Regions from separate parts of the Paenibacillus sp. FSL R10-2734 genome, predicted to be linked through region 2. Evidence: predicted binding sites of a transcription regulator. Region 2 holds the regulator's gene; the other holds the start of a gene.

What was found. Region 2 encodes Rex, which represses fermentation and respiration genes when NADH is low (regulators of the CRP and FNR family bind a similar motif). Its sites were predicted from a motif close to TTGTGAAATATTTCACAA; they were not measured.
Region 1: NSS67_RS04495 (formate/nitrite transporter family protein) is a predicted target of Rex. The motif match lies at 4,829-4,846, and genes of this name have one in related genera.

Annotation. Positions count from the first base shown of each region.
Region 1 is NZ_CP150170.1:989,260-994,857, reverse strand. It holds gene NSS67_RS04520 (GNAT family protein) at 175-723, shown strand; gene NSS67_RS04515 (MOSC domain-containing protein) at 1,028-1,672, opposite strand; gene NSS67_RS04510 (GNAT family N-acetyltransferase) at 1,653-2,183, opposite strand; gene NSS67_RS04505 (MFS transporter) at 2,254-3,474, opposite strand; gene NSS67_RS04500 (hypothetical protein) at 3,558-3,758, shown strand; gene NSS67_RS04495 (formate/nitrite transporter family protein) at 3,897-4,724, opposite strand; gene NSS67_RS04490 (FAD-dependent oxidoreductase) at 5,002-5,598, opposite strand, start outside.
Region 2 is NZ_CP150170.1:2,950,268-2,963,425, reverse strand. It holds gene NSS67_RS12910 (AAA family ATPase) at 121-1,623, opposite strand; gene NSS67_RS12905 (hypothetical protein) at 1,616-2,158, opposite strand; gene NSS67_RS12900 (DUF5590 domain-containing protein) at 2,567-3,085, opposite strand; gene NSS67_RS12895 (amidohydrolase) at 3,265-4,566, opposite strand; gene NSS67_RS12890 (redox-sensing transcriptional repressor Rex) at 4,553-5,206, opposite strand; gene dinG (ATP-dependent DNA helicase DinG) at 5,336-8,206, opposite strand; gene NSS67_RS12880 (hypothetical protein) at 8,332-8,973, opposite strand; gene panD (aspartate 1-decarboxylase) at 9,088-9,471, opposite strand; gene panC (pantoate--beta-alanine ligase) at 9,464-10,354, opposite strand; gene panB (3-methyl-2-oxobutanoate hydroxymethyltransferase) at 10,356-11,222, opposite strand; gene NSS67_RS12860 (biotin--[acetyl-CoA-carboxylase] ligase) at 11,560-12,360, opposite strand; gene NSS67_RS12855 (CCA tRNA nucleotidyltransferase) at 12,350-13,158, opposite strand, start outside.

The DNA of each region.
Region 1 (5,598 bases), 2.0 Mb from region 2:
TACTAATATACCCGTTAACCGTAGATTGTTCAATAAAAGGGAACATAGGACATAGATCATTTTTTAGCATCTTTAGACCTTTTGACTTCTGTCTGGACGATAGAGTAGCATGATAATCATAAGAAATAATCCATAATCATACATAAGGCCTTGTGCCGAAAAGGAGGCAACCGCTTGTTTAATTATGTCATCGATGAAGAGCTTATGTTAAAGCCGCTTATGCCAGAGCACGCTCGCCATTTATTCACGTTAGTAGAGCACTCGCGGGAACGACTAAGACAATGGCTCCCTTGGGTGGATGCCGTTACGGAGCAGGCTCACACTCTAAATTTCATCAAAAATGCGGTTAAACAAAGCACCGACAATGGTGGCTTTACCGCTGGGCTATGGGTTCGCGGTGAATTAGCAGGTGTAATTGGGTATCATCAGATTGACTGGCATAACCGATCCGTCGGGATCGGTTACTGGCTTGGTGAAGGATATGAAGGCAAAGGGTATATGACTAGTGCCTGTCGGGTTCTAGTGGACTATGCACTACTGGAGATGGAGCTGCAACGTGTAGAAATTCGCTGCGCGACCGGCAATGTTTCCAGCAGGGCGATTCCAGAACGGCTTGGATTTGTGCTTGAGGGTGTGATTAGACAGGTAGAGAAACTGCCTGATGGCTATGTGAACCACGCCGTATACGGTTTATTGCGTAGTGAGTGGCAGCTGCTCGGCTAATTTACGTAAACAAAGAAGGGGCTCTCCCAAGCAGCCATTTCATGGCTTTTAGGACAGTCCCTTTTTTTCATCCGTACCTTTCGCTGGACTAAAGGAAACCTGCATGGGTACAGTTTCTTGAGCAGATATTCTCCTCATTAAATCCTAAATCTGCGAATGTACAGGTATATCCTCACTTATAGCTCGGTGACTTCATCTGAAGTAAGAATACCTGCAGATTTGCAGGAATCATTGCTTTAACCCTCCGCGTATCATAAAAAAATGTACTTTTGCAGGTTTATTCGTAAGCTGTCCCAGACAGGGTCTAACTCTCTGGCATACCTAGTTGTTTCCTAAACTTGTTCCGAACTACGGCAGAGAGAACGTCCAGCTCCACAAGTTCTGCCAGAGCAGCTTCCTCTTGAAGACCAGCCTGCATTAAATGCAGTACATGCGCCACGGGCGCATTACCAGCTCCATTTTCTTTTTTGACAATTGCATCTCCGGTTGAAATCTTTCCTTCACGAAGCACACGCAAGTAAAACCCACTGTATCTGGTATCCAGCACTTGAGCTGGTAAATCCGCAGGCCCGTGCTTTTGTGAGATTTTGAAGCAAGGATATCGTGGCTGGCTCACCTGCAGCAAAGTAGTGCCTATTTCGTACACGTCGCCAATGCATACCTCTGTCTCCAGAAGCCCCGCTGTTGTTATATTTTCTCCGAAGGCTGAGTATTCGAGCTTCTTCCCAAGCTGCTTCTCCCAGTAGGCATAATGCTCGATGGGATAGGCACAAACTGCCTTATCAGGGCCCCCATGATGTTTAAGATCTGCTTGGCCATCTCCATCAAATCCGCTCACTTGTAGTTGAATTGATCCCTCTACAGGCATTTTATAAATCCCAGTCTCCAAAGGCTTGCCCCGATAATCCACCGTTACCGGCCGCCCCACATTAAGCGAGATGATCTCCATATCCTTTGCCTCCTGTCAGCATGCAGTACATAAATATCTCATCCACGTAACGGCCGCCAAGATAAAACTCCTCCCGCAGACGTCCCTCTTCCACAAAACCGCATTTACGATAAAAAGATAGCGCTGATTCATTACAGGATAATACGCGTAGACGAAGCTTACGAATGGCATGCCCCGCAGCATGTTCCTTAATGGCCTCCATGAGCTGTCGGCCAATACCTAAACGTTGATAATCCGGATGAACCGCAATATTGACTTCACACACATGCCTATTACTCTCCATTCGACTAGGACAGCCAAACCCAACATATCCGCACAGCTTGTCATCCTGTAGCGCTACTAGCTGCGAACCCGGGGGAGCATTCAGTAGATAATCCTCTTGGGAACGCCACATTAATGGCCCCGGGCTAGTGTCCTCCGTCCAGATCATATGGTCCAGATGAATCAGTTCCCGCACATCTTTGATCTCTGAGAGCCTTATTATAAACCTATCCCTATTGCTTAGTTTCATAAAGATGTACACCCCTTGCCTCGCACCTCTATAGAATTCACAGCAGATCAACTAAATCCACCATGCATAACTACCCTGTAGTCCGCTCCAGCGAATTGCCTCGGCGATTAATATACGCATGAACGAGGAAGAATCCTACGGACAGCAGCGCCATCGCACATGCCAACCATGCGGTAGGCGCTAAGCCCCCGCTATCGTATAACCTACCCATTAAATAGGGTCCAATCACCCTGCCGACTGCCCCCATGCCTCCACTTAGCCCTAAATAGAATGGGGCACTGCGTCCCGCATGATCCGAAATAAAGGAAGGCATGGCTGGAGATATCAGCATTTCCCCAAGCGTAGCGAGTACCATCCCAAGCACTAGCCCTGAATAGGTCGGCATCCATAGAAGAACAGCATACCCACCCAAATAAAATAGAGCACTTACTGTCATTTGCGCCGTTGAGGTAGACGCGAACCAGCGTTTAATCACCGTTACGAGCGGCTGCGCCGCAAAGATAAGAATACCGTTCAGCGTCCAGAGAAAACCATAGGTTTTCTTAGGCCAGCCTTCAGAAATAATGAATGGAGATACTCCTGTATTCCAAATAGAGTTCCCTAACAGCAGGAACATGGAGGCAATCCCCATATAAAGATAAATCCGTGTATGCCCCATTAGCTTCCATGTGGATTGTTTCTCAGGACCAGCCTTCTGGTGTTCTGCGACCTCCTGTGAAGAATCTCCTCCGACTTTCTTGAGATATACAAAAAAGAATACCGCAAATACCGCTGAAGTTACGCCGTTCATCACAAAGCTGAGCATATAAGAAATATCGGCCAGAAAACCACTTAACGCCGTACCCAGTGCTACTCCAATATTATTGGCGACATAAATAACATTAAACAGCTCTCCGCGCTGCTTCGTAAAACGAAAGCCGATAAACGCCTGAATCGCAGGTAATGACAGTGAATTAAAAAGTCCTACTAGTCCCATTGCGGCCATAAACAAAATCCAGTTGTTACTTGCTGCTGGCAAAGTGAACAGCGCAAGTGCATTCATGGCCAGCGCTCCGACAATCAGCCGGTTTACACCCACCTTATGATAGAGTGAGCCCCCGAGTAATTGACCCACGATCCCTCCAACCGATTGAATAAGAATCACTAGTCCAGCATCCGACATGCTGCGTCCAAGCTCATCAAAAACATACATCGTGACAAGTGGCCACATCAATGCACTACCCGTTGCGTTAATAAGGCTGGCGATTAAAAATATTTTAACTTCTTTAGGATAAGCCTGTAAAAACTTCATAAGTAGTGTACATCCCCTGTAATATATGTGTCATTATTCCATCCAGTATCATCCCAAAACAGGGCTTGGAGCAAGCAAACACATTGACGTTGCATCGTGATAAAGTCACTGTATACTCTACCTCTTATTTCGGTCTAACTTCTACCGTAGCTGAGAAAAAAGCGGCTCCGTTCCCCATGGATCAGGGCGTCTATTTATATTTTATAGTTGCCGCTGTCGTCCGTAAAGCAGACTTATTAAAACGAAGTGATTCATTATTACATAATCAGGGTAATAGAGCCTAGAAACACTCCCCCTTCTAAAATTCGCCGTGCATCCGAATTCGTTCCCCCGAATTCGATTACATCACGGCGAATTTTGTGTTGTCTATACAGCAAAAAGCACCCCTCGAATGATTCTAAGGAGTGCTCTATAAGATAGGTTTAGGCGTGTTTTTTCACAGCGCTGCCGGACTTACTGTCTACGGATTGAATGGCCGCAGGCTCTTTACGCAGGTAAGCCATCCAATAGGCTGCCGCAACAAATATCGCACCGCCCGTCAAATTGCCTAGCCATACCGGTACAAAGTTTTGGAAGTATTCTCCCCATGAGAAATACCCTTCAAAAATTGCAGCTGGGATTAAGAACATGTTGGCTACAACGTGCTGGAAGCCGATAGCTACAAAAGCCATAGTCGGGAACCAGATACCGAGGATTTTGCCACTGAAGTTATCCGCCCCATAGGAGAGCCATACCGCCAGAGCTACGAGCCAGTTACAACCGATACCGGAAACAAATGCTGGCAAGAATCCAGCCTCTAGCTTATGTCCAGCCATTTCGACTACTTTCTCCAAATACACACCGTCTGCGGTTAAACCCACCACATGACCGAAAAAATAAGCTACAAACAAAGCTCCAGCTAGATTGCTGAGTGTAATCAATACGAGATTCTTGATAACTTCCCAGAAAGATATCTTCTTGGCCATAAAAGCAAGCGGCACGGCCATCATATTGCCTGTCAGTAGTTCTCCTCCTGCGAGCAGTACCAAAATCAATCCAACAGGGAACACTGCAGCCCCAATAAAGTTAGCAATGGATCCCCATTCTTGTGGTGCGCCAGCAATGACGCGAATATCCAGTAAAAATCCGAGCGCAATAAACGCTCCTCCCAGAAAGCCCAGAATAAGTACGGTACTTAAAGGATTGTGAGCCTTTTTAATGCCGTTCTCGACTGTTACTGCGGCAATCTGCTGCGGTTTATTATAAGCCATGATTCTTATCCCCTTCATCTATTTACTTAAAATTTGTTCCTTTATGACCATTGTAGCGTGTCACAAAACACATTAACGTGATAATTATCACTTAATGAAAAACTAAGTGAAAGTTTTCACTGACATGTCAAATTTAGCGTGATGCTTACATAATTACAAATGTCAGAATAGGATCCAAATTATTTTAAAGGTAAATAGTACCACTTTTCACATCGCAAAAAAACCGAAGCCATAAATAGCCTCGGTTCATTCGCCTGATTATTCTTATGCAATTACGTTACACCGTTACGGTTTCTTTACTTGATACTGTTGTCGGCAGCGATTGAAGACCTACTGTATTCAGGAAGTTCCAAGGCTTGTTGTAATGAGGTTGGAAGAAGAAATCAATGAAGGCAAGTTGGTCAATCGTCATTTTATTTTGAATACATACAGACACTGTGTTGATCGATTGGGTCAGATCCATCTTGGACATGATTTGTGCTCCGAGAATACGGCGTGTAGCGCGATCAAATACTACTTTTAATTGGACCTGCTCGAAGGTTGGCATGAATTCTGGACGATAGTTGTCAATAATCATGGTAGTCTCTACGTCTATTCCCTCAGCCTTGGCTCCTTCTTCAGTAAGACCGGTAGCAGCGATATTGTCTTCATAAATTTTAATGCCCGAAGTCCCTTGAGTCCCCATATAAGGAATTGTCTCTGTCACCAAGTTACGTGCAACCAAGGTACCCATCCGTACGGCATTTGTGGCAAGTGGAATATACGCATGCTTACCTGTAGGGTTGTAATGAATCGCACAGCTGTCACCAGCGGCATACACATCTGGGCAACTAGTCTGCATATAATCATTGACCAAAATTGCACCATTAGGCAG
Region 2 (13,158 bases):
TCCTTTCAGGTATCTATACTTTTGTATTGTACCTTGTCTGTCGCAAATATTTATAAAGCCCGACATATAATGATATCTTAGCATGCCTGAAAAGTAAAAAAAAATAACCAGCATAAATATTTATGCTGGTAAAAGGACGCTGTCACGAAATTGACATCGAAATTGCTCTCCAGAGAGCACTTCTTCCTTCATTAAAATGTCAAGAGAGTAATCAAATACATTTCGTTGCTTTTCAAGATGCTCATGTGTGCGAGTCATCAACTCATCCAATATCTTACTATTTTCCTTCATAAGCTCTTCAGTGGTAACCATTTCCAGCTTAGCAATACCAAGTGAGGTTAGACCCGATTTCATCATCGTTTCCACAATATTCAGTGCCTGATCGAAGTCCCCGCGTGAACCAGTGCTTCGTCCGCCATAATACATTTCTTCAGCCGCCGCTCCGCCAAGAGCGATCATAATCTGATCTTCCAAATAATCTTTGGTGTACAAATACTGCTCTTGTTGAGGATTATGACGCACATATCCAAGGGCTTGTCCACGCGGGGTCAGTGTAACCTGACTTACGCTTCCGGGACGAAGGAGCTCTGCCATAATGGCATGTCCCAATTCATGAATAGCGACCCTCTTTTTCTCTTCGTGATTTGTTTCTCTATCTGTTTTCTCACCCATCATTACCTTGTCAATTGCCATCGACAGATGCCGCTGCTCAACTTCCGTCAAGTCCTCACGCATCATATAAATCGCAGCCTCATTCATGACACTTTCGAGCTGAGCACCGGAAAATCCATAGGCTTCTTCCGCGATTTTGTCTAGGCTCACATCAGCATGAAGTGGTTTATTTTTAGCATGCAATTCGAGAATCGATTTACGGCCCTTTTTATCAGGCATGTCCACCTGAATATGACGATCAAACCGTCCAGGACGTAGCAATGCCGAATCAAGCATTTCTTTTCGGTTTGTTGCAGCTACCAGTAAAATACGCGGTGTTTCGTTATTATAAATGCCGTCCATCTCAGTCAACAGCTGATTCAAGGTCTGATCATATTCACGCTGCTGTCCGCCTTCACGCTTACCGCCAATTACATCAATTTCATCAATGAAAATAATAGCGCTTTGTTTGTTCTCCTTAACAGCACGGTTACGAGCATCCTTGAACAAATCGCGAATTCGACCGGCCCCGACACCTACATACATTTCTACAAACTCACTACCTGATGCAGCAACAAATACGGAGTTTGTGTAATGAGCTGCAGCCCGTGCCATAAGTGTCTTACCTGTTCCTGGAGGACCCGTAAGCAGGATCCCCTTCAGAGGCCGAATCCCAAATTTACTAATCTCCTCATGCCGGATCAAAAAATCGAGTGCTTCACGAAGCTCTTGCTTCGCATTGTCTTGCCCACCAATTTCTTCGAAAGTGAGCTTTGAAGGTCCTACCTTTTTGCGTTTCTTATCTGCACCAGCGTTCACGGTAAGCCCACCACGTAAATGAGCAATTATAAGTAATGCAGTAAGCATTCCAGCTGCTATAACAATCGGGAATATATTAATACCTAGATATGCCATGAAAATAAACAGTACAGGAATAAATCCGAGTAAAATTTCTTTAAGGTACTTAGGCATTATTCCATACCCCCAAGGTCGCAGGTTTTCGCGGCAAAATAATAAATTTACTTTCTTTCCCATTACTCAAGCTTACGTACACATTGTTGTCGTCGATTTCAGTAGATGCTATCACATTTTTATATTCCGAATTTTGCTCTTTCAATCTATCAAGTTCAGTAGGTATAATCGTATATTTACGGCTCTCCATGGCTTCAGCTACAGAGAACATCGCTTTATCCCAGTAATCATCCAGTAGTTCACTTGAATTTTGCTCCACATCCAGTTTAAGCTTACGTCCATCAATCACGGATTTCCCTTCTTTGGAAACATACGTTACCAGATCGCGTAAATTCGTGCCTGGCTGCAAATCAAGTTTCAATGTGACCTCATCGCGGTTAATACTAATATGTGAATCATTTACTCCATCATATCCGGATACAATCTTTTGAAGTGGTTCCTGTAAAGCAAACTGACGATATAAAAAGAATCCTCCAAACAATACAGTAGCCGACAGTAGAGACGTTATCAGTACAGGTACTAGACGTAGTTTCAAGAAACGTCCTCCTCTCAAAGATGACAAAATGTAAACAGAATGATCAATAATCATAGCTAGTTCAGAGCTCATCAGAGCCTAATGTTCTGTTAATGCCTTTCTAATTACAAACAGTAGTATATCATAGGTGTATATACGAAATTGAAAAAAAGTGTGAAGATATTTAAAATTTTATTTTTTAATTGTTTCCATTTCATAAAATATATTGATTTATTTCGACAAAAAAGGGCCGTTATTCATCATTAACAGGCCTACTTTTTCATGTATTTTTAAATCATAATATTAAAACCCGCCCTTATAGTATAACACATTCTATACACTATAAGTATATCATTCAGTATGCCGTTGGAACGAAAAAAAGCGAACCATAAATAGTCCGCTTGTTCTCCTAAAGTACTTTTCTCACTCTTAGCGGCTAGGCAAACTGTATCCTTCACCCAATCGTGCCCCATCTGAGAAGCGATAAAATTGATAATAATACCGACCGCTTTGTTTATAAAAAAGCTGCCAAGCATATTCTCCGTTATATACCCCCGGCAACAATCGCTCAATGGTAATGTCCGGAAGATCGGCTTTTATAATGCTTCGCATCTTCGCTTCAGAGGTCCCTTTACTCAGTTCCTCAGCATAAACTGCATCGGCACCCTCAGCAAACTTCCCATCTACAGTAAAGCGTACCCATACCATCAACTCGGTCCCGGCTTCATTCTTCCCTGTTAAGACCCAGTACACCCCATTTTCATCCCACACGGATTTCTGTGCTTTAGTTACCTCTGTCAGACCAGCACTGGTTTTGGCGACACCCTTAGCGATATCTCGCTCGTTCCATTGATCTTTCATAATATAAGCATAGAACTGGATAAGTCCAAACAGAAGGAGCAGAATCAGAACTGATCCCAGGAGGATCCATTTTTTCCTTTTCTTCAAGGTGCAGCTCCCTTTCTAGTAATATATCTTTTTTGATTATATAACACACCCGTATGTTTATCCAAAGTTTCATATCCATCCAACATTATCTAGTCATAAATTCCTATATTTACACAAAAGGCCGTAACTTTTGCAAACGCAGAAGTCACAGCCTTTCAGTTATTCACTATTATTATAGACTAGCGCTTGAGCAGACCATCAAAGGATTCTTGTGCCTTACGACGGATAGCTTCCTCATCTAGCGTTACGCATTGTCCCTGTTTCACTACTTGTTTACCGTTCACCCATACATGCTCAACATCCTTGGCACTGGCAGAGTATACAGCATGAGACAACAGATCTGTGTGTGGCAGCAAATGCGGCTGGTCTATATCAATGGCGATAAAGTCAGCTTTCATGCCTACAGCGAGTCTACCCACATCATTTAAAAAGATAGACTTTGCGCCATACTCCGTAGCCATACGCAGCGCTTCAGGAGCTGGAACAGCCGTAGGATCACCGCTTACACCTTTATGGATGAGCGCTGCAAGACGCATTTCTTCAAACATATCCAAGTTGTTATTACTTGCCGCGCCATCTGTACCCAGAGACACCTTCACTCCAGCTTTTAGAAGATCCGGCACTCTAGCCACTCCACTGGCCAGTTTAAGGTTACTCCCTGGGTTATGTGACACACCTACATTATGACGAGCCAGAATCTCGATCTCTTCATCATTCAAATGAACGCCATGAGCAACAATAGACGGCCGTGTGAACATTCCAAGCTTCTCAAGATGCGCTACAGGACGCAGTCCATAATCCACCACATTCTGCTCCACTTCACGTTTCGTTTCGGACATATGGGTATGCATCGGTAAATCCAAATCATGTGCCGCCTGTACAAACTTAACAAAAAAGTCCGGTGGGCAGGTATATGGGGCGTGTGGTGAGATCATCGTCGTAATTCTGCCGTCAGCCTTCCCATGCCAGTTACGTGCAAAAGAAATCGCTTCCGCAAGCTTATGATTCTGTACTTCCTCTGGACATAGGCCTATTACGCCGCGCATCAGTACGGAACGGATACCTGACAATTCGACTACCTCAGCTACTCGGTCCATATGATCATACATATCCAAGAAGGTTGTAGTCCCACCCTTTAGCATTTCTAGTACAGACAAGGAGGTTCCCCAGTATACATCTTCTCCGGTGAACTTTTCCTCCATCGGCCACATCTTCTCCTGAAGCCACACCTGAAGTGCTAAATCGTCTCCATAACCACGTAGTAACGACATTGCGGCATGGCCGTGTGTGTTTACAAGACCTGGCATGAACAGTAGACGACTGCCATCAACCACTTGCACACCATCTTCAATCAAAGGCTCTTCTTTTCCTATGTAAGTGATCAAATCATCTTCAATAGTCATATATCCGCTCAGAACCGGCTCATCCGTTCCCGGAATTAGAAAACGCCCGCCCTTGATTATAGTTTTATTGCTCTTCATTTCTACTTTCTTCCTTTCCGTCTTTCAGGTAATAAGCAAGGCTTTGCAAATCCGTTGTAAAATCGGCCGCATGAACCCGGATATTCGGTGGTGTTTTTAGAATCACTGGCGCAAAATTCAAAATCGCCTCAATTCCTGCTTCAATGAGAATATCCGCAACATTCTGCGCTTCTGAATTAGGCACTGTAATAATCCCAATTCGAATACCTTGCTCGCGGACCGTCTTTGCCAGCTCCTCCATTGGTTGCACAGTCAGTGAGTTGATTTTCCGCCCAACCTTAGGGGCATAGGAGTCAAATATAGCAGTAATCTTCATGGTATCCTTCAAATATGCGTTGTAATTAGACAAGGCATGACCAAGATTACCTGCTCCTACCAAAGCCACATTCAGCTGTTGATCAAGCTTCAAGATATGACGAATTTTTTCTATAAGATAAGCAACATCATAACCAATACCTTTTCTTCCGAAATCACCGAAATAAGCCAAATCTTTACGGATTTGAGCGGGATTTAGATCAAGCTTTTGACCAAGCTCCTGAGAGGAAACGGTTAATATTTCACGATTCTGAAGATCATTTAAAAAACGCAAGTACACAGGAAGTCTGCGAACGACAGCTTCTGATATTTTATCCGATTTCATAATATGCCTCCTAAATTAGTTATTACTTTTTTTCAAATCCTAACAAAAATTCCGTACCTCGTCTCAATGAAGAGCGGTATTCTTAATTCTTATACCGCCCTTCATTTGTAGAGTGATCACAAACTGAAGTTATACGTTTCGGGAAACGCCTCCGTCCTCCAACCACTCTGCTATACGAGGAACCATTTGATCCGTTAGCATATGCTCCATTTTCGGGCCAGGCAGTGAATAAAGGAAATACTTCCCATAGTGAGATTCTATAACCCTTGTGTCATAAACAATAACAATACCCCGATCCTGCGCTGTCCGTACCAGTCTTCCGAATCCTTGCTTAAAGCGAATAACTGCCTGAGGAACAGACAACTTCATGAACGGATTCTTTTTCTGGGCTTGCAATAACTCCGACTTCGCTTCCGCTAGTGGATGATTCGGCGGTTGGAATGGGAGCCTCACGATGGCCAAACAGGTTAGCGCTTCACCCGGAATATCTACACCCTCCCAGAAGCTGCTTGTTCCTAGCAGAACTGAGGCTGCACTGTCCTGAAAACGGCGGATAAGCTTGCTGCGGCTGCCCCCTTCCACACCTTGACCTAGCACCGTAATCTCCTGTGAGGCTAGAGCCTCTTTCAGAGGATCATAAACCTGGCGCAGCATCTTGTAAGAGGTAAACAGGACAAGCATCCGCCCGCGGGTTGTTACCGCCGTTTCCGCTAGCGACTGAACGAGTGTATCCACAAAACGTGCATCTCCCACACTACCCTTCACACTAGGAAAATCACGCGGAATAACCAGCAGTGCCTGTTCCCGATATTTAAATGGTGAAGGTAGTAGCGATGTCATCAGTCGCCCTTCTTCGGCAGCCTCATTTAATCCTAGATTATCAATCATAAACTGAAAAGATTTATCGACTGAGAGCGTCGCTGAGGTTAACACGATACTTTTCTTCTTATCGAAGAAGAGATCCTTAAGCTGGGTACTTACATCAACAGGGACGGCATACATCTGTAGCGATTTGCTGCGATAATTTCCATTCGCCTCCAGCCAATATACTACATTCTCGTCGTTTAATCCCATAAAAAACCGTATTTGCTCACGTATAGAAGCTAAATCCTTGAATAAGCCGCTAATATCGGTAACTAGACTGTCTGATGATGATTGGCCTTCTTGATCGCGCATCTCATTAAGCATTTTATCACCCTTACGGATAATTTCACTTAATGTCAGATTTATAGTATTCTCTAAAGCAACCAATTCATCCCAATCTTTCGGTTTCCGAGCAGGAAGTAAACGCATAACTAATTGTCCAGCTTCTCCCGCCGCTGCATCACTGCGTTCCGGCAAAAGGCTGAACAGTTTGTCACTAAGTAGATCCCAGGTTTCTTTTATGGTAAGCAGATCTGGATAGATTCTATCAATGACTCCGCTCCATTCAGAAGCTTCCTCGCTGCCTGATGACTGAAGCATTTGGCGAAGAGTAGGAAGCTGGCCGTTTCGACTATCTTTGTAAAGACGCGATAGCGTATGCGCCACCGTGAAATGCTTCATATGCATACCTAAATGCTTGCCAGCTACATCCTCCAGATGATGGGCCTCATCAATCACAAGATGCTCATAAGCTGGGAGCAACTGATGACCCGCCTTAACATCCGCGAACAGCTTAGAATGGTTCGTAATGACCACGTCAGCAATACCCGCTTCGTGCTTAGCCCGGTGATAATAACATTTGCGGAACCATGGACACGAACGGCCTAGACAGGAATCGGTATCACTTGCAACCGTCTCCCAGAAATCACCGCCTCGACCGCTTAAATTGAGCTCTTCATCATCTCCAGATTCACTTTGAGTCAGCCATACGATCATCTGAGCCGCAGTAAGCGCGTCTTCCCTTGGGCTTATAAAGTCCTTTTTGTTAATTTTATGTTCAAACTTACGCAGACACAAATAATGTCCTCTACCTTTAAAAATCGCAGCTTTAAATGGAAAAGGAACTACCTGCGTTAACAAAGGAATATCTCGCTCCCGTAATTGGTCCTGCAAATTAATGGTATGAGTGCTGACCATGACCTTTTGATCGGTGCGAACGCTTTGATAAATAGCAGGCAACAAATAACCAAGCGATTTGCCGGTTCCTGTTCCTGCTTCGATCAGAAGATGTTTGTCTTCAGCAAGTGCCGTCATCACATCATTGATCATAATATCCTGAGCTTCTCGGCTTTCATACTGCGGTAAAGTGTCTTTAAGCCGTTTAGTTACTTCATCCATATAATCTGTAAAAGATAAATTCTCTAACGGATTCTCACCATGCCCATCCCTAGGAGAAGCTAACTCATTCCAGTCTCCCACAGCAAGCGCTAATTGACGATAGAAAGTCAGATCACCTTCGGGCTGAAGCGTCTCCGCTTCCCGTTCACGCAGTAGACCATCAAAATACCAACCTAAATCACTATCCTCTTCGGTAAACAGCTCACAAAGTCTCTGGATGATCAGCAGAGGCAAATCGTAGAGCTCCTCCAGACATTTCAGCAATACAAGAGCAGTTGCAAGTGCATCACTGTCTGCCTGATGTGGGCGATCATGTGTCACTCCAAAATGGGAACTGACCGATCCTAGTTGATAGGATGTGAGAGAAGGAAAGCAGATTTTCAGAAAATCAATCGTATCCAAAATCCGTCCTTGAAATGGCAGATATCCACATCGATCTAAAGCATTTTGCAAAAAATGGAAATCGAATGCGACATTATGCCCTACAAGCACAACATCATCCAACAGCGGAACAAGCTCCATCATCATCTCATCCAGCTCAGGCGCATCCTTTACATCATCGTCGGTAATCCCCGTCAGACCAGTTATAAAAGGAGGTATCGGCGTTCCGGGCTTGACGTAGGAACCATATACCCGGGAGATGGACCGGTCTTCTTCTATAATTGCAAGGCCAACCTGGATAATTTCACCCACGGATTGGGTTCCCGTTGTTTCAAAATCAAGCACGGCAAATTTCATTATAATTCTATTCCCTTTCAATTGAGACTCTTAATCAGCATAACAGAAGTTGCGAAAAAAGGCGATGCACACCACTGGTTTAGGGGATGCATCGCTTGAATGAAAGTGCGGAATTAAAAAATATTTTACAACAAAGAAACGAGCTGATTTCCGAAATGAAGCTTTCCTCCTCGGCGGCGGCAAACCTCCAAATTAACGGTTGGCTCAGGAAGTGCCGGGTCAAGCTGCAAAGAAAGGCCGAACAGCTCCTGCGCTTCATTGAAACGTTCCTGAGATGCTCGTATGCAGCCTAAAGCATTGTAAACCATTGCTTTCAGCTTATTTTCCCGTATCAAACTAAGCATATGGTTCAGATGACCCCAAGCTGTTTCCCCATCCCCTTCCTGTAGGTAAGAAATGGCTAAATATAATCGGGCGGCCAAACTATCCGGATATTGCAGGATAACTTCCTTAAACTGTTCAATACATTTTCCATACATCAAGAGCTTATAATAACCCTGACCTCTTACAAAAGTATCCATACACAGCTCGGGTGCTTCCTGCTCTGGCAATTCCTCTTCGACCACCGACGTAAAATCCACACTCTCGCGAAAGTGACTAAGCTTCTCAGCAAAAGCCAGCCATTCGTCCATCACTTTATCGCTTAGTCTATGCAGCATATTATAATTGCATAAAAGCTCATTCCGGCGGGCACCCTCCGCTGTAGGGTAATCTGTAACGATTTCCTGAAGCACCTTGTTCATTTCAGCAAACAAATGTTGAAACATGGGCTATCCCCCTCTTACTGAAGATGAAATCAGTTCAGCTTGCCTGACTTCATTTTCTGCGAGATCGGGGACTTTCATCCCTGCCATTCATTACATGGCGTATGTTCATTATATTTAAGCGATTGTAGCATGCAATTCATGATCTGCCAGCTTCACGGGTTTGTTATTTTCATCCACGAATACCACTGTTGGCTTATGGGACTTCAGTTCTTCAGAGGACAACATCGCATACGAAATGATAATGACTGTATCTCCTGGATGAACAAGACGAGCGGCCGCACCATTTAGACAGATCACTCCACTACCGCGAGGCCCAGGAATGACATAGGTTTCTAACCGTGAACCATTATTGTTATCCACGATCTGCACTTTTTCATTCTCAAGAATATCTGCCGCTTCCATTAAATTCTCATCAATGGTAATACTACCCACATAATTCAAATTCGCTTCTGTCACCGTCGCGCGGTGAATTTTGGATTTCATCATATGTCTAAACAAGAGCGGCAACCTCCTTTGGAATAAATACATTATTGTCAATTAAGCGTGTTCTGCCAAACTTCACGGCAAGCGCTATAATAATTTCCCCATTCACTTCCGATAAAACAACCTCATCGTTCAACCCTTCAAGATCAGGGAACGTTAGGATCTCCGCATAATCGATCACCGCTAAAGGTGAGCTGGAAATAACCGTGTTTAAGATTTCCCGCACTTCAGCAGCCGTTCTTACCTTACCTTCTTCGATGGACTGACGCGCTTCTCGAAGAGAACGGGATAACACCAAAGCCTGACTGCGCTCCTCTGAAGATAAGAAAACATTACGTGAGCTGAGTGCCAGCCCATCCGCTTCGCGAACGATAGGACAAGGTACAATTTCAACATGCATATTCAGATCGGACACCATTCGGCGGAGCACAGCGACCTGTTGAGCATCCTTTAGCCCAAAGAAGGCATAATCCGGCTGTACGATATTGAAGAACTTATTAACCACTGTTGTTACACCATCAAAATGCCCTGGTCGAGAAGCCCCACAGAGCCGAGTGGTAAGCTCCGATACCGAGACAGTAGTTCGGGTAGGCTGTGGATACATTTCTTCCACACTGGGGATAAATACAATATCCACTCCCTCGCGTTCTGCCAGCTCCAAATCACGCTTTTCGTCACGCGGATAGGAATCATAATCCTCATTGGGTCCGAACTGCAGCGGGTTCACAAATATGCTCATAACCACCGTGTTGCTCATTTCTCCAGCCCGACGAAGCAGACTGGCATGTCCTTCATGCAGGTAGCCCATCGTTGGAACAAACCCAATCGGGGTATGCCCGCCTTGTCTCATATATTCCAAAGCTTCGCGCAGCTGCTCAATGCTTCTAACAACTCTCATCTTATTCCCCTTCCTTTCCGGCACCGCCGTATAAAGATTCCAGAACGGTTTCATCAGCATTAAAAACATGACCTTCATCCGGGAACGAGCGGTCTTTCACTTCCTGCACATATTGGCTGATGCCCTCACGTATCATATTACCCACATCCACATATGTTTTGACAAAACGTTTCTCGCGGTATGGTGAGGCATAACGCAGCAAGTCATGGAAAACCAATACCTGTCCGTCACAATAACGTCCTGCACCTATCCCAATGGTCGGAATGCTCAGCGCCTCTGAAATCGCTTGTGCTACTTCTTCTGTCACCAGCTCCAGTACCACTGCATAAGCACCGGCTGCTTCAAGGGCCTTAGCCTCATCCATCAGGCGTTTTGCATCCTTCGCATCTTTTCCTTGAATGCGGTAACCACCAATCATATTTACCGATTGAGGCGTTAGCCCAATATGACCCAGAACAGGAACTCCTGCAGCTACAACCGCAGTAACTGTCTCACAAATTTCGAGACCGCCTTCCATTTTGACAGCATGAGCCCGCCCTTCCTGCATCAATCTGCGCACACCTCGCAAGGTCTCATCAATACTTCCGTGATAGGTCATAAATGGCATGTCTGCCACGATGAACGTTTTTTGTGCTCCCCGGGTTACTGAGCGCGTGTGGTAGACCATATCGTCAATCGTAACTGGTAAAGTTGTATCATACCCAAGTACCACATTTCCCAAGGAGTCACCCACTAGGATAAGGTCGATACCTGCTTCTTCAGCTAATAAAGCCGATGGGTAATCATAAGCGGTCAGCATACTCAACGGCACACCTTCTGCTTTCATTTTTTTCATTTTTACAATATTAAGCGCTTGTTTGTTCGCCATTTTTCTCTTCGTCCTCCTTTTTGAAATTACATCCCCGTAAAAATCGCAACAAAAAAACCTTTTAGCAATGATTTGCTAAAAAGGTCCGAAGGGCAAAAAAGAGTCACTCGCGATCGTCCCTTCTGTCTCGGTCCTTACGGCTCAGAGCAGAATCCAACGTAACCGTCTAACGCAGTTATGAAGGTGATTCCAGTAATAAAAATATTATTAATTACATCAGATCAAGAGTACAGTTCGCAAAACGATACCGCCTCCGATCCATAGTATATCAAAAAGAATGTGGAATTACACGAAAAAAATATGACAAGGAATGACACCCCTGTCATATAGAAAAGGCCTATAAAAGTTCAATTTCCCCTGAGCATACGTTAGAGATCTTCCCTGAGCTATTCTTAAGCAGCAATCCACCCAGGTCATCCAGACCTACTACAACTCCTTCCGAACGCCCCTGAGGGCTATTCAGAGCGATCTGGCGACCCAAGGTGACTGACATCGACTCCCACAGCTCTTTTATAGGCATAAAACCTTGTTTCATGTATAGATTGTAGTGCATCTCAAGTTCATCCAATACAGCTCTTACCAGCTCCGAACGGTCAATAGGAACACCACCCCGCTGAATCTGAAGTGAAGTAGCTACTTCCTTCAGATGATCGGGATAATCATCTTCAGTCATGTTCGCAGAAATTCCAATCCCAGCGATACAATAATGAAGCTCCCCTTCACTTAGAGAAGATTCGAGCAAAATTCCACATATCTTACGACCACCCGCAAGCAAATCATTCGGCCATTTAATGCCGGCATCTACTCCGGTTACTTGGCGAATCGCTTTACAGACGGCAACCCCAGCCAGCAGTGTTAATTGAGGCGTCTGTAACAAAGGTAAATTTGGTCGCAATACTATACTCATCCAAATGCCTTTGCCACGAGGAGAAAACCATTTCCTCCCCATTCGCCCCCTAGCACCGATTTGTTCTTCAGCGATTACAGTTGTACCCTCTGGTGCACCGCTTTCTGCCAATCTTTTGGCTTCCTCCTGAGTGGACACGACAGATTCCAGGAGCTGAACTCTGTCTATCCAATTCGAATTGGAAGCTTTTTGCTTCAATTCGGTTAGCGACAGCGCTTTATCATAGCTCATGACCATCCATCCTTTTTGCTTCAAGCAGCAATACTTGTTTATTGTTTAGAAGATCACCAGATGCAGTCGCTTGCAGAAGTGCGTTCAGCATATTTCCGAGCCAAGGACCCGGACGCTTCTCAAGCGCTTCCGCCACCTCATTACCTGTAACTGCAAGCTCTGAGAGGCGTTTGAGCGGCATCTGAGCGATCCACTCCGCTGGGACGGTGACAGCGGGCGAGACTTCTGAGTCCGCTGAGGTGTTGACAGCGGGCGAGACTTCCGAGACCGCTGAGGTGCTGACAGCGGGTGAGTTCTTTGAGTCCGCTGGCGGGTTCGCAGCGGGATGAGCGGCTGCTGGCAAGATAGCCAGCAGCGAGAGCCACCCTTCGGCGGCTTCCACGCCGAAGGACAGCACTGCGGCGATCCAGCGCCGCCGCAGTAGATCTGTGCCGCCTGGTTCCCCCGGCGGCACCGCCTTCAGGGCAGCGGTCCAAGCTTCGCGGACCCGCAGCACCTGGACGACGCTGGTCCGCGTCGTCCCCGAGAACGTCCATGCCCGCAGCAGCTCATCGGCCTCCTGGGCCGACTGCTTCAGGGCATGTAGGAGAAGCGCCCACCGCAGGTGGGCGCTTTCCAGTTCCCCTATCCCGGCCGTTAAGGCGGCAGCAGCCGCCAGATCGGTTCCGGTCCAGGGGAACGGGGCTTTGCCGCGCGCGAGCAGCTCGCAGCGCGCCAGCATAGCGAGGCCGCGCCGAGGATGCGGCCCCTCTACGATGCGTTCCAGCTCCGCGCGGACACGCTCCACAGCAATATGCG